Regions from separate parts of the Methylobacterium sp. A52T genome, predicted to be linked through region 1. Evidence: predicted binding sites of a transcription regulator. Region 1 holds the regulator's gene; the other holds the start of a gene.
The links. The regulator PhoB, encoded in region 1, activates phosphate uptake and scavenging genes when phosphate is short. The targets are predictions, from matches to a motif close to TGTCATNNANCTGTCAT.

Region 1 (7,600 bases):
CAAGGACGGCCTCGTCCAGTTCCCGACCGTGATGGGCGGCGTCGTGCCGGTGGTGAACATCCCCGGGATCGAGCCGGGCAAGCTCAAGCTCACCGGCGACGTGCTGGCCGACATCTACGCCGGCAAGATCGCGAAGTGGAGCGATCCGCGCATCGCCAAGCTCAATGACGGGCTGAAGCTGCCGGACGCCAACATCACCCCGGTCTACCGCTCCGACGCGTCGGGCACGACCAACATCTTCACCACCTACCTGTCCCAGGTCTCCGAGCCCTGGAAGAAGGAGTACGGCGCGGCCACGACGATCTCCTGGCCCGTCGGTCAGGGCGGCAAGGGCAACGAGGGCGTGACCGCCACCGTCAAGCAGGTTCCGAACGCCATCGGCTACGTCGAGTCGGCCTACGCCAAGCAGAACAAGCTCTCCTACGCCCTGCTGCAGAACAAGGCCGGCCAGTACCCGCAGCCCGACGACAAGGCGTTCCAGGCCGCGGCGGCGAGCGCCGACTGGAAGGCGACCCCGGGCTTCGGCATCTCGCTGACCAACCAGCCGGGCGAGGCGGCGTGGCCGATCACGGCGGCGACCTTCATCCTCGTCCACAAGGACGCCGCCGACCCGGCCAAGTCCGCCGCCGTGCTCAAGTTCTTCGACTGGGCCTACAAGAACGGCGACACGCTCGCCACCGACCTCGACTACGTCCCGCTGCCGGACAACGTCGTCGAACTGATCCACCAGGAGTGGAAGGACGTGAAGGGCAAGGACGGAAAGCCTGTCCTCAACATGTGAGCGTGGCGGGGAGGGGGTGGGAACCCCCTCCCTCGCTTCCGGGAACGCACCGCGCTACCACGCCACCCTTCGCAGAGAACCGCGGATGCCCGCTTTGACCGAATCGATCGCCCTCGGCCGAACCCGTTCCGCGACCGCGCGGAAGGCGCCGAGCCGGAGCCTCGACACCCTGTTCCGGACCTGCTCGTACGGCGCGGCCCTGCTGGTGCTGCTCGTGCTCGCCGGCATCCTCGGCTCGATCCTGTACGGCGGCTGGCCCGCCTTCCGCGAGTTCGGCTTCGGCTTCCTGACCTCCAGCGCCTGGAACGTCGGGACCGAGCAGTACGGCGCCCTGGTCGCGGTGATCGGGACCGTCGCCTCCGCCTTCCTGGCCCTGCTGATCGGCGTCCCCGTCTCGCTGGGCATCGCGGTCTACCTCACCCAGCTCTGCCCGGGCTGGGCCCGCAAGCCGGTCGCCATGACGATCGAGCTGCTCGCGGCCGTGCCGAGCATCATCTACGGCATGTGGGGCCTGTTCGTGTTCGCGCCGCTCTTCGCGCGCTACATCCAGATCCCGGTCTCGAACCTCGTGGAGGGCATGCCGATCGTCGGCACGCTGTTCTACGCCCGGGTGCCGTCGGGCGTCGGCGTCTTCACCGCCGGGATCATCCTGGCGATCATGATCGTGCCGTTCATCGCCTCGATCGCCCGGGACATGCTCGACCAGATCCCGACCGTGCTGCGCGAGAGCGCCTACGGGATCGGCTGCACCACCTGGGAGGTCGTGCGCCACGTGCTGGTGCCGCAGGCGGCGGTCTCGATCATCGGCGCGATCATGCTCGGCCTCGGCCGGGCGCTCGGCGAGACGATGGCGGTGACCTTCGTGGTCGGCAACGCCAACCGGCTCTCGGCCTCGATCTTCGACCCGAGCTCGACCATCGCGTCGCGCATCGCCAACGAGTTCAACGAGGCGGACGGCCTCCAGCTGAACGCCTTGATGGCGCTGGGCTGCATCCTGTTCGTGATCACCTTCGTGGTGCTCATCATCGCCCGGCTGCTGACGCGCCGCGTCCAGTCCGCCTGAGGAGCACGCGCGATGGTTTCCTCCAGCACGATCGCCCCGGCCGCCCAGCGCCGCCCCGGCCGCGTCCGCCAGGGACGCCGCGTCGCCGACCGGACCCTGCGCGTCGCCTGCACCGCCGCGACGGTGGTCGGCGCCCTGGTCCTCGGCTCGATCCTGGTGATGCTGATCGTCCAGGGCGTGCGCGGCTTCACGCCGACCCTGTTCACCAACCCGACCCCGGGCCCGGGCTCCGAGGGCGGCGGCATCGCCAACGCCATCCTGGGCAGCCTCGTGCTGACCGGGATCGGCATCCTGATTGCCACGCCGGTCGGCGTCATGGCCGGGACCTTCCTGGCCGAGTACGGGCGCGGCTCGAAGCTGGCCGCCCTGATCCGCTTCCTCAACGACGTCCTGCTCTCGGCGCCGTCGATCCTGATCGGCCTGTTCGTCTACACGCTGATGGTGCGGCCGATGGGCACCTACTCGGGCTGGGCCGGCGGCGTGGCGCTGGCGATCATCGCGGTGCCGGTGATCGTGCGCACCACCGAGGACATGCTGCGCCTCGTGCCCGGGACCCTGCGGGAGGCCGGCGCGGCGCTCGGCGCGCCGCCCTCGACGGTGATCATGAGCGTGACCTGGCGGGCGGCCTCGGCCGGCATCGTCACCGGCATCATCCTGGCGCTCGCCCGCATCGCCGGCGAGACCGCGCCGCTGCTGTTCACCGCGCTCAACAACAATTCCTGGTTCTCGGCCAACCTGATGGGCGGCGTCGCGAACCTGCCGGTGATGATCTACCAGTTCGCCCTCTCGCCCTACCCGAACTGGCAGGGACTCGCCTGGGCGGGCGCGCTCCTGATCACCACCACCATCCTGGCGCTGTCGATCATCGCGCGCCTCGTGATCAAGCCGCAGGCCTCGCGCTGAGCCCCCTTTCGAGGACACGACGATGAACGCCGCCTCCGCGATCCCCACGGTCGAGCTGAACCGCAACCGCGCCGAAGAGGGCGGCCCCGTGCGGATCGCCGTCAAGGACCTGAACTTCTACTACGGCAGCTTCCACGGGCTGAAGGACGTCAACCTCAACTTCCACGACCGGCAGGTGACGGCGCTGATCGGCCCCTCCGGCTGCGGCAAGTCCACCCTGCTGCGCTGCTTCAACCGGATCTACAGCCTCTACCCGGAGCAGCGGGCGGAGGGCGAGATCCTGCTCGACGGCGAGAACATCCTCAGCCCCTCCGTCGACCTGAACGAGCTGCGCTCGCGCATCGGCATGGTGTTCCAGAAGCCGACGCCGTTCCCGATGTCGATCTACGACAACGTGGCCTTCGGCCTGCGCCTCTACGAGAAGCTGCCGAAATCCGAGCTCGACGGCCGGATCGAGGAATCCCTGCGCAAGGCCGCCCTCTGGGACGAGGTGAAGGACAAGCTCCGGCAGCCCGGGACCGGCCTGTCGGGCGGCCAGCAGCAGCGCCTGTGCATCGCCCGGACGGTGGCGCAGAAGCCGGAGGTGATCCTGTTCGACGAGCCGACCTCGGCCCTCGACCCGATCTCGACCGGCCGCATCGAGGAGCTGATCGAGCAGCTGCGCGACGAGTTCACCATCGTGATCGTCACCCACAACATGCAGCAGGCGGCGCGCATCTCGCAGTTCACCGCCTTCATGTATCTGGGGCAGCTCGTCGAGTTCGGCCCGACCAACCGAATGTTCATGAACCCGACGGAACGCCGTACGCAGGACTACATCACCGGCCGCTTCGGCTAGTCTGCCGGGCCGCTCCGGTCCCGGGACCGCCGCGCGCGTCTCCGGCGCGCCGGCGGATCCCGCAAGCCTCCCGGAGGGCCGTCCCCGGGACCCCATCGAAGGATCCGCCATGCCCGGCCATATCGTCACCTCCTACGACACCGACCTGGAGAACCTGCGTCGCTCGATCTCGGAGATGGGCGGCGTCGCCGAGAAGATGACCGCGGAGGCGACCGACGCCCTCGTGCGCCGGGACGACACGCTCGCCCAGGCGGTGATCCTCGCCGACAAGCGCCTCGACGCGCTGCAGCGGGACATCGAGGAGCGCGCCGTGCTGCTGATCGCCCGGCGCCAGCCCCTGGCGATCGACCTGCGCGAGACCATCTCGGCGATCCGCGTCTCCGGCGATCTCGAGCGGATCGGCGACCTCGCCAAGAACGTCGCCAAGCGCGTGGTGGCGATCTCCGACCAGGCGCCGGCCCAGAAGATCGTGCTCGGCGTGCGCCACATGAGCGACCTCGCCGAGGCCCAGCTCAAGGACGTGCTCGACGCCTACGGGAGCCGCGACGTCCAGGCGGCCCACGACGTCTGGGAGCGCGACGGCGAGATCGACGCCCTGTACAATTCCCTGTTCCGCGAGCTCCTGACCTACATGATGGAGGATCCGCGCAACATCTCGTTCTGCACGCATCTCCTGTTCTGCGCGAAGAACGTCGAGCGCATCGGCGACCACACCACCAACATCGCCGAGACGATCCACTATCTCGCCACGGGCGAGACGCTGGCGGGTGACCGGCCGAAGAACGACGCGTCGAACTACGCGACGGTGGACGGCGTGCAGGCGCCGTGAGGCGCCGACCCCGGCGCCTTCCTGTGGGCGCGGCCGGGGTCACTCTCCGTGCAGGTTGAGGCGGGGCGGCGCCTCCTGCACCATCCGGGGACCGCCCGCAGAACGAGTCTTCGAACGTGAGCATGCAAGTCCTGATCGTCGAGGACGAGGAGGCCCTGAGCACGCTGCTGCGCTACAACCTGGAGGCCGAGGGCTTCCTGGTGGATTCGGCGGCGCGCGGCGACGACGCCGAGCTGCTCCTGGCGGAGCGGATCCCGGACCTCGTCCTGCTCGACTGGATGCTGCCCGGCCTCTCGGGGATCGAGCTGTGCCGCCGGATCCGGGCGCGCCGGGAGACCGAGCGCCTGCCGGTAATCATGCTCACCGCCCGGGGCGAGGAGGGCGACCGCGTCCGCGGGCTCGGCACGGGCGCCGACGACTACATCGTCAAGCCGTTCTCGGTCCCGGAGCTGCTCGCCCGGATCCGCGCGCTCCTGCGCCGGGCCAAGCCCGCCCACGTCTCGGACCGGCTGGCGGCCGGCGACCTGGAACTCGACCGCACCGGCCACCGCGTCCGCCGCGGCGGCGAGGAGCTGCATCTGGGCCCCACGGAGTTCCGGCTCCTAGAATTCCTGATGCTGGCGCCGGGCCGGGTCTTCTCCCGCGAGCAGCTCCTCGACGGGGTCTGGGGCCACGACGTCTACATCGACGAGCGCACCGTCGACGTCCATGTCGGGCGGCTGCGCAAGGCGCTGAACGGCCCGCGCCAGACCGACCCGATCCGCACGGTCCGCGGCTCCGGATACGCCTTCGACGAGACCTTCTCGCTCGAGGCCTGAGGCGGTTTCGCGGTCTGTCGGAGCGCCTCACCGCTCCGCTCGCGACGACTCTGTGACGGGCGCGCCGATATTCAGCGTCGCCTCTCAGGGACTCAGCGCGCCAGCGCCGCGCTCCGGCCCGAGGCGGCCGGCACCGCCTCCAGCGCCGCCAGGACCGTCCCCTCGGTCAGGATCTGCGGCAGCACCTGGGGCTCTCCCGTCCCAGTATAGAGCAGGTAGAGCGGGACGCCGCTGCGCCCGTGCTTCTCCAGGAGGCGGGTGATTTCGGGGTTCTGGTTGGTCCAGTCGCCCTTCATGTAGGTCACGCCGCGCTCGGCCATCGCGGCCCGCACGGCCTTGGTGTTGAGCGAGGTCGCCTCGTTGACCGCGCAGGTGATGCACCACGCGGCGGTCATGTCCACGAAGACGGGGCGGTGCGCGTCGACCAGGGCGTCGAGGCGCGCCTGCGTGAACGGCTCGATCCCGTCGGCGGCGGCCTGCGCGGCCGGCGCGGCGCGGTCCCGGGGCAGGGTGACGGCGAGGGCCCCGACGGCGATCAGCGCCAGCGCCGCGGCGGCCTGCGCGACCCGGCCGGACCGCGGCGGGGCGGCGCGGCCGTGCTCCCAGGCCCAGGCGGCGAAGCCGACGAGGACGAGGCCGATCAGCGCCGCCAGCAGCCCGCGCGGGTCGACCTGCTGCGCCAAGACCCAGATCAGCCACGCGACGGTGGCGTAGACCGGGAAGGCCAGCACCTGCTTGAGCGTCTCCATCCAGGCGCCCGGCCGCGGCAGCGCCCGCAGGGCCGGCGGCCAGAAAGTCAGGAGCAGGAAGGGCAGGGCGAGGCCGAGCCCGAGGCTCGCGAAGACGGCGAGCGCCACGCCGGCGCTCTGGGTCAGCGCGAAGCCCACCGCCGAGCCCATGAACGGCGCCGTGCAGGGCGTCGCCACCAGGGTCGCGAGCACGCCGGTGAAGAACGAGCCGCTCAGGCCGCCGCGCCGGGTGAGGCCGTCGCCGAGGCCGGCGAGCCGGCCGCCGACATGGACCGCGCCCGAGAGGCTCAGGCCCATCGCGAACAGCAGGTAGGCGAGCCCCGCCACGATGGCGGGCGACTGGAGCTGGAACCCCCAGCCGATCGCGGCCCCGCCGCTCTTCAGGCCGATCAGCGCGGCGGCGAGCGCCAGGAAGCTCGCCAGGACCCCGGCCGTGTAGGCGAGGCCGTGGAGCCGCAGCCGGGCCGGACCCTCGCCCGCGTGCCGCACGAGGCCGAGCACCTTGATCGACAGGACCGGGAAGACGCAGGGCATCAGGTTGAGGATCAGGCCGCCGAGGAAGGCGAAGACCGCGGCGGTCGCCAGCGTCAGCGCGTCGAAGTCGGCGGCGGCCGGCGCGGTCGCGGGCAGCGCGGTCGCGGCCGGCGCCGCGGCCGGGAGCACCGGCTCGTCGCCGTACGCGAAGGCGAGCCGGCGGGTCCCGGCGGCGTCGACCTCCTCGACCGTCAGGACGCCGGGCAGCGCGGCGGGCACCGGGTCGGTCGGGCTGCTCCGGGCGAGGGTCAGGTGCAGGCCGGTCCCGTCGACGCTCATCACCTGCGCGGCGGCGTTGTCGATCGCCGTCTCGGCGTAGGGAAAGTACGCGGCGTTCCGGACCGCCTCGGGCTTGAGGCCGGACGCGGCAAAATCGAGGCGGAGGGTGTCGCCCTGGCTCGACAGGCTCAGGGGCCAGAGCGCCGGGACGGGGAGCGCGGCGCGGGCGCGGGCGAACAGCGCGGCGTTGGCCGGGTCCGGCTCGGCCTTGCCGACCGGCAGGGTCAGGGCGAGATCGGCCGAGCCGGGCACGCACTCGGTCTCGCAGACGAGGTAGGTCAGCTTGGCCTGGATCCGCACCGGGTCGGCCGGGTCGAGGCTCGGCGGCGGCGTCACCGGGACGAGGAGCGTGACCTCGCCCTCGTAGCCGTAGTTCATGAGCGTCGCGATCGGGATGCGCTCCGGCGCCGGCCACCGGATCGCGCCGGCGTTGAAGCCGGCCGGCAGGGTCCAGGTCACCTCCGGGGGCAGGCCGGAATCGCCCGGGTTGCGCCAGTAGACGTGCCAGCCGGGCTTGACCTGCATCCGCACCGCCAGCGTGAAGGGCTCCGCGCCGGCGACCGCGGCGGGCTCGGCCACGAGGCTCGCGCGCACGAGGTCCGCGGGCGTGCGGAACCCCTGCGCCGCGGCGGCCGAGAGGCTCGCGGCGAGGGCCAGGATCAGGAGGGCGAGGCGGCGGATCATGCTGTCCCTTCGCGCGCGGGGCGGTCGCGGTTTCACGCGCGGCGTGTCGGGCTCGGCGCGGGCGTTTCCATGGCGTCCGGTCTTACCACGGCGTCGGGTCTTACCATGGACCGCGTCCGGAA
Region 2 (7,600 bases), on a different contig from region 1:
GACGGGTGGCTCGGACTTAGAAGTCCATGCCGCCCATGCCGCCGCCCGGCATGGCCGGAGCAGGGCTGTCCTTCTTCGGCGCGTCGGCGACCATCGCCTCGGTGGTCACCAGGAGGCCGGCGACCGAGGCCGCGTCCTGCAGGGCGGTGCGCACCACCTTGGCCGGGTCGACGATGCCCGACTGGATCATGTCGACGTACTCTTCGGTCTGGGCGTTGAAGCCGAAGGTCTCCGACGAGGTGTTGTCGGTGATCTTGCCGACCACGATCGAGCCCTCGACGCCCGCGTTCTGGGCGATCTGGCGCAGCGGGGCCTCGAGCGCCTTCAGGACGATCTTGATGCCGGCCTGGACGTCCGGGATCTCGGACTTCAGCTCGGCGACCGCCTTCTTGGCGCGCAGCAGCGCGGTGCCGCCGCCCGGGACGATGCCTTCCTCGACCGCCGCGCGGGTGGCGTTGAGGGCGTCGTCGACGCGGTCCTTCTTCTCCTTCACCTCGACCTCGGTCGCGCCGCCGACGCGGATCACCGCGACGCCGCCCGCGAGCTTGGCCAGACGCTCCTGGAGCTTCTCGCGGTCGTAGTCCGAGGTGGTCTCCTCGATCTGCGCCTTGATCTGCGAGATGCGGCCCTCGATGTCGGACTTCTCGCCGACGCCGTCGATGATCGTGGTGTTCTCCTTCTCGATGCGCACGCGCTTGGCGCGGCCGAGCATGGGGAGCGTCACGTTCTCGAGCTTGATGCCGAGGTCCTCGGCGATCATCTGGCCCTTGGTCAGGATCGCGATGTCCTCGAGCATCGCCTTGCGGCGGTCACCGAAGCCCGGCGCCTTGACGGCCGCGACCTTGAGGCCGCCGCGGAGCTTGTTGACGACGAGGGTGGCGAGAGCCTCGCCCTCGATGTCCTCGGCGATGATCAGGAGCGGCTTGCCGGTCTGAACAACCGCCTCGAGCACCGGCAGCATGGCCTGGAGCGACGAGAGCTTCTTCTCGTGGATGAGGATGTAGGGGTCCTCGAGCTCGGCGACCATCTTCTCCGCGTTCGTGATGAAGTACGGGGAGAGGTAGCCGCGGTCGAACTGCATGCCCTCGACGACGTCGAGCTCGGTCTCGGCGGTCTTCGCCTCCTCGACCGTGATAACGCCCTCGTTGCCCACCTTCTGCATGGCGTGGGCGATCATCTCGCCGATCTCCTTGTCGCCGTTGGCGGAGATCGTGCCGACCTGGGCGACCTCGTCGGAGGTCGAGACCTTCTTGGCGCGCGAGGTGATGTCCTTCACGGCCGCCTGGGTGGCGAGGTCGATGCCGCGCTTCAGGTCCATCGGGTTGATGCCGGCGGCGACGTACTTGGCGCCCTCGCGGACGATGGCCTGGGCCAGCACGGTCGCGGTGGTGGTGCCGTCACCCGCGATGTCGTTGGTCTTCGAGGCCACTTCGCGCACCATCTGGGCGCCCATGTTCTCGAACTTGTCGGCGAGCTCGATCTCCTTGGCGACCGTCACACCGTCCTTGGTGATGCGCGGGGCGCCGAAGCTCTTCTCGATCACGACGTTGCGGCCCTTCGGGCCGAGCGTCACCTTCACCGCGTCGGCGAGGATGTCGACGCCGCGCAGCATCTTATCGCGGGCGTCGGCGGAGAAACGAACGTCTTTCGCTGCCATTGTGTGCCTCTTAGCTAGTGGTTGAACCCCGAGTCCGGGACGGCCTCAAAGGGCGGTGACAGGTGATCCGATCAGAGGGCGACGACGCCCATGATGTCGGATTCCTTCATGATCAGGAGGTCCTGACCGTCGATCTTGACCTCGGTGCCGGACCACTTGCCGAACAGGACGCGGTCGCCGGCCTTGACGTCGAGCGCGTTGACGCGGCCCTGCTCGTCGCGGGCGCCGGGCCCGACGGCGACGACCTCGCCCTCCTGCGGCTTCTCCTTGGCGGTGTCCGGGATGATGATGCCGCCCTTGGTCTTCTCTTCGCTCTCGATGCGACGGACGACCACGCGGTCGTGCAGCGGACGGAACTTCATGAGCTGCCCTCTTGCTTCAGGTCTTGAGTTGGCGTTGATGCGGCCGGCGGGACCGCTCGCAAACTCGACTGTTAGCACTCTGTCTCGGCGAGTGCCAAAGACGGCCGCGAGATAGGCGCGGGCGGGTTCCGAGTCAAGGCTGTCGCACCCCCGCGCGACGGTGCGATGACGCGCCGGCGGCCCCGTTCCCCCCTCATGGATAACGCGCTCTCATGCTGAGCCTGCACGGACCCGAAGGCCCGGTCGCGCTGCGACCCGGCAGCCCGATCGCGCGCGACACCGTGTGGCTCGACCTGAACGACCCCACGCCGGAGGAGGCCGCGGCGGTCGAGGCCGCGACCGGCCTGCGGGTGCCGTCGCGGGCGGCGCTCTCGGAAGTCGAGACGTCGAGTCGCCTGCGCCGGGTGAAGGGCGGCCTCTCGCTCTCGACACCGATGATCACGTTCGAGCAGAGCGCGTCGCAGCTGAAGCCGCTGGGCTTCCTGCTGACCAAGGATCACCTCGTCACGATCCGCTTCCACGACCTGCGCGCCTTCGAGGCGTCCGCGAAGCGCGTCGCCGACGGCGACGGCAGCACGACGCCGAGCGAGATCTTCCTCGTCGTGCTGGAGGAACTGGTCGACAGCCTCGCCGACGCCCTCGAGGATATGGGCTCCGAGCTCGACTCGCTCTCGACCCGCATCTTCGACTTCGACGTCCGCGGCGCCGAGCGGCGGCGCCTGGAGAGCCCGCCGCCCCGGCGCCGCGACCTCGCCCTGCGGCGGATCCTGCGGGGCATCAGCAACCGCGGAAAGGTTCTGGGCAAGATCCGGTCGAGCCTGCTCGGGCTCGAACGGATCATCCCGTTCGTCGCCGCGGCCTGCGACAGCCTCGGCCTGCCGGAGGATGCGCGCTTCGAGACGATCAAGCGGGACATCGAATCCCTCGACGAGTTCGAGACGCGGCTCGCCGAGAACGTGCAGTTCCTGCTCGACGCGGCCCTCGGCCTGATCACCATCGAGCAGAACAACGTCTTCCGCGTCCTCACCGTCGTCTCGGTGGTCGGCGTCCCGCCGACGCTGATCGCGTCGATCTACGGCATGAACTTCAAGCACATGCCCGAGCTAGATTGGGCGCTCGGATACCCATACGCGCTCGGCCTGATCCTCATCAGCGCGGTCGCGCCGATCGTATACTTTCGCATGCGCGGTTGGTTCTAATATTCACACGCATGCTTCGGCCCTGACTACGTTTATATTTGAATATAATCTCGATGATGGCGTCGATCCGAACACGGGCGCGCAGAGAACGCGGCGCTACAAGCATTCGCTTTCCGTCAGACAATCCCTAATCTGGGCGAATGCCGAAATAAGGAATTCATTAACGCTGTGACGCTATACCCCACACCGGGGGAACGCGAGCCGTACCATGTTCAATCGCACTGTTTTCAATGAAGCCCAGGCCAAGATCGACGCGCTCGATCGCTCGCTGGCAATCATCGAGTTCTCGATGGACGGAACGGTTCTTCACGCGAACGAGAACTTCCTGCGATTGATGAAATACGGCCTCAGCGACGTCCAGGACCGCCATCACCGCATCTTCGTGGACAAGAGCTACGCCGAGTCCGCCGACTACGCGGCGTTCTGGAGCAAGCTGAAGGACGGCCAGTACGTCACCGGCGAGTTCCTGCGCCTCGACAAGGAGGGCGACTCGGTCTGGCTCGAGGCGACGTACAATCCTGTCCTCGACGCGCGCGGCAAGCCGATCAAGGTCGTCAAGTTCGCCGCGGACATCTCGGCCAAGAAGAAGGAGATCAACCGGCTCCTGACGATGATCGACAACGTTCCGGTGGCGGTCATGACGGCCGATCTGAAGGACAACTTCAAGATCGACTACATGAACGCCACGTCGCGCAAGACGCTCGGCACGATCGACCAGCACCTGCCGGTGAAGGTCGACGACATGCTCGGCCGCTCGTTCGACATCTTCCACAAGAACCCCAGCCACCAGCGCACCATGCTGGCCGATGCGAGCCGGCTGCCGCACAGCACCAAGATCAAGGTCGGGCCCGAGACCCTCAACCTGCGGGTCACGGCCGTGAACGACGAGAAGGGGCAGTACCTCGGCCCGATGCTGACCTGGGCGGTCGTCACCGCGCAGGTGAACATGGAGGCCGACGTCAAGCGGGTCGTCGAGGCCGTCGGCTCCGCCATCCAGGAGATGCAGAGCTCGGCCGTGGGCCTGATGCAGTCGGCCGAATCGGCGCGCCACAAGGCGTCGTCGGTCGCGTCGAACTCCGAGCAGATGAACGGCGCGATCCAGGAGATCTCCGGTCAGGTCGGGCGGGTCTCGGAGCGCGCGCAGCAGATCGCCGCCCAGGCGGGGACCACCGACGCGACCATGCGCCAGCTCGCCGAGAACGCCCGCAAGGTCGACGCGGTGGTGGGCATGATCAAGTCGATCGCCGACCAGACCAACCTGCTCGCCCTGAACGCCACCATCGAGGCGGCCCGCGCGGGCACCGCCGGCCGCGGCTTCGCCGTTGTGGCCTCCGAGGTGAAGGCGCTCGCCGAGCAGACCGCCAAGGCGACCGGCGAGATCACGCAGCAGGTCTCGGCGATCCAGAGCGCGACCGGCGAGGCGGTCGGCGCCATCGAGATGATCACGGCCGCGGTGGACGAACTGTCCAAGCTCACCCTGGCGATGGCGAGCGCCGTCGAGGAGCAGGCGGTCTCGACCCACGAGATGGCGGGCAATATCGGCGGCGTCTCCGAGGCCGCCAACGCCACCGGTCAGCTCGCCCAGGCGGTCCAGGGCATTGCCGAGAGCCTCGCCGGCCACTCGACGAGCCTGTCGGAGAGCGTGATCCGGTTCATGAAGACGGCCTGATCGGGTGGCTCAGTCCCGGGCGAGCTGCGCCCGGCCGATGGCGAAGACCCGCCCGTCCCCGAGGAGATGGGCGGTGAAGCCGTCGGGGAACAGGCTCTCGATCGCCCGGTCGCGGACGTTCAGGCCGCCGGCGTAGGCCCCGAAGGCCGGCATGACGAGGCGGGTGCCGTCCGTGACGAAGCAGCGGCGGCGCACCGCCCGCCCGCGCATCGCCACCTTCCCGCAGGGATGGAGATGGCCGGCGATCTCGCCGGGCACGGGTTCCGGGCTCGGCTCGTGGCGCAGGACGAGGCCGCCGAGCGTCAGCGCGTCCGCGTAGCGGGCGGCGGCGGCCCCCCTCACCGCCCGGGCGGCGGTGGCGGGCGCGGCGGGGGGGGAGGGGGGGGCCCGGCGGGCGCGGGCGCGCCCGGGGGGCGCCCGCCGACGCCCTCGTTCACGGCCGCGTCGTGGTTGCCGGCGATCCAGACCCAGTCCCGCCCCTCCTGCAGGGCCGCCACCAGGGCGCGGTCGCCCGGCTCCATGCGCTCGGGACCGCGGGCGTCGTGGAAGGAATCGCCCAGCGCGACCACGCGCGCGGGATCGTGGCGCACCACCGCCTCGTGCAGGCAGGCGAGCGTCTCGCGGGTGTCGTAGGGCGGCAGGAACTGGCCGGAGCGGGCCGCGTAGGACGAGCCCTTCTCCAGGTGGAGGTCGGACACGATCAGCGTCCGGTGCTCCGGCAGCCAGAGGCCGCCGCAGAGGTCGAGCACCAGGGTCTCGCCCGCGAGCTGCAGGGTGGGGTGCTTGGGAGTCTTCTCGAGTCTCAGGCCGGCCGCCAAGATCGCATCCTCGGTGTCGTCGGGGGAAGGCGGATCGACGGTCAGGACAGAGCCTCTTGGAGAAGCTCCGCCTCGGCCTCGGCCAGGATCTCGTCGGCGCCCTCGCCGTAGACCCGCTCGCGCCCGATCTCGAGCATCACGGACACGGAGAGCGGCGAGACCCGGTCGAGAGACCTGTGGATGATTCGCCCCTGGATGCGCTCTAGCATCATGCCGAGGCGCCTCACGTCGAGGAGTCCGGTTGCCGCATCCTGCCGCGCGGCCCGCAGCAGCAGGTGGTCGGGCTGGTGCTTGCGCAGGACGTCGTAGATCAGGTCGGTCGAGATCGTCACGGCCCGGCCGGACTTCTTCTGCCCCGGATGGTGGCGCTCGATCAGGCCGGCGATCACCGCGCATTGGCGGAAGGTGCGCTTCATCATCGCCGACTCGTCGAGCCACGCCTCCAGGTCGTCGCCCAGCATGTCGACCGCGAACAGGTCGCCGATGAAGTCCGGATCGATCGCGGCGCGCTCCGAGACGTCGCGGGTCGACCAGATGGCGATGCCGTAATCGTTGGCCGCGAAGCCGAGCGGGCGCAGGCCCGAACGCTCCAGCCGCCGGGTCAGCAGCATGCCGAGGGTCTGGTGAGCGAGGCGGCCCTCGAACGGGAAGGCGGTCAGGTAGTAGCGCTTGCCGCGCGGAAAGGTCTCGACGAGGAGGTCGCGCTCGCCCGGCAGGACCGAGCGGCGGCGCTGCTGCAGCAGGTACGCGCCGATCTGCTCGGGCAGCCGGTCCCACTCGAACGGGTCGGCGATCAGCGCGCGCACTCGGGCGGCCAGGAAGGTCGAGAGCGGGAACTTCGCGCCCGCGTAGGACGGGATCGCCGGGTCGGTGCCGGCCGGCGCGCGGGTGACGAGGCACTCGTCCTCGGCGAGCCCCTCGAAGCGCAGGGTCTCGCCCGCGAACAGGAAGGTGTCGCCCACCGTCAGCGTCTCGGCGAACTCGTCCTCGATCTCGCCGAGCACCCGCCCGCTCTTCGGCAGGACCGTGCCGGGCTTGCCGCGCAGGGTCCGGCCGAGGCGGACCTTCACCCGGGCCGCCTCCACGATCGTGCCGACATTCATCCGGTAGGCCTGGGCGGTGCGGGCGTCGCGCACCCGCCAGAGCCCGTCCGGCCCGCGCAGGATCTTGGCGAAGCGCTCGTAGGCGCGCAGCGCGTAGCCGCCGGTGGCGACGTAGTCGACGACCTGCTCGAAGGATTCCCAGGTCAGGCCGGCGTAGGGCGCGGCCGAGACGATCTCATCGTAGAGGTCGAGGGGATCGAAGGCGTCGGCGCAGGCCATGCCGAGGACGTGCTGGGCGAGGACGTCGAGGGCGCCCTGCCGGGCGTCCGGCGTGTCCTGGGCGGCCTCCTCGACGGCGTCGAGGGCCGCTTGGCACTCCAGCATCTCGAAGCGGTTGCCCGGGACGAGGTAGGCCTTCGAGGGCTCGTCCATGCGGTGGTTGGCCCGGCCGATCCGCTGCATGATGCGGCTGGCGCCCTTCGGCGCGCCGACATTGACCACGAGGTCGACGTCGCCCCAGTCGATCCCGAGGTCGAGGGTCGCGGTGCAGACGATCGCCCGGAGCTGGCCCGCCGCCATGGCGGCCTCGACCCGGCGGCGCTGCTGGGCGTCGAGCGAGCCGTGGTGGATCGCGATCGGCAGGGCGTCGTCGTTGAGCCGCCACAGCTCCTGGAACGTGTACTCGGCCTGGAGGCGGGTGTTCACGAAGACCAGCGTGGTCCGGTGCTCCCGGATGAGGTCGTAGATCGCCGGCATCGAGTGCCAGGCGGTGTGGCCGGAGATCGGCAGCGCCCGGCCCAGATCGAGCATGCGCAGGTCCGCCTTCGCGCCGCCGGCTACGGTGACGAGATC

Region 2: a site for PhoB is predicted at 2,174-2,190, ahead of ACLBYE_RS01035 (CorA family divalent cation transporter). Genes of this name have one in related genera too.

The regions. Positions count from the first base shown of each region.
Region 1 is NZ_JBKFBI010000025.1:20,787-28,386, reverse strand. Features, by position in the region: gene pstS (phosphate ABC transporter substrate-binding protein PstS) at 1-781, shown strand, start outside; gene pstC (phosphate ABC transporter permease subunit PstC) at 867-1,844, shown strand; gene pstA (phosphate ABC transporter permease PstA) at 1,857-2,747, shown strand; gene pstB (phosphate ABC transporter ATP-binding protein PstB) at 2,770-3,585, shown strand; gene phoU (phosphate signaling complex protein PhoU) at 3,695-4,414, shown strand; gene phoB (phosphate regulon transcriptional regulator PhoB) at 4,537-5,232, shown strand; gene ACLBYE_RS08850 (protein-disulfide reductase DsbD family protein) at 5,325-7,478, opposite strand.
Region 2 is NZ_JBKFBI010000002.1:59,966-67,565, reverse strand. Features, by position in the region: gene groL (chaperonin GroEL) at 17-1,657, opposite strand; gene groES (co-chaperone GroES) at 1,729-2,019, opposite strand; gene ACLBYE_RS01035 (CorA family divalent cation transporter) at 2,232-3,218, shown strand; gene ACLBYE_RS01030 (methyl-accepting chemotaxis protein) at 3,427-4,887, shown strand; partial or broken gene ACLBYE_RS01025 (metallophosphoesterase) at 4,897-5,705, opposite strand; gene ACLBYE_RS01020 (ligase-associated DNA damage response DEXH box helicase) at 5,747-7,600, opposite strand, start outside.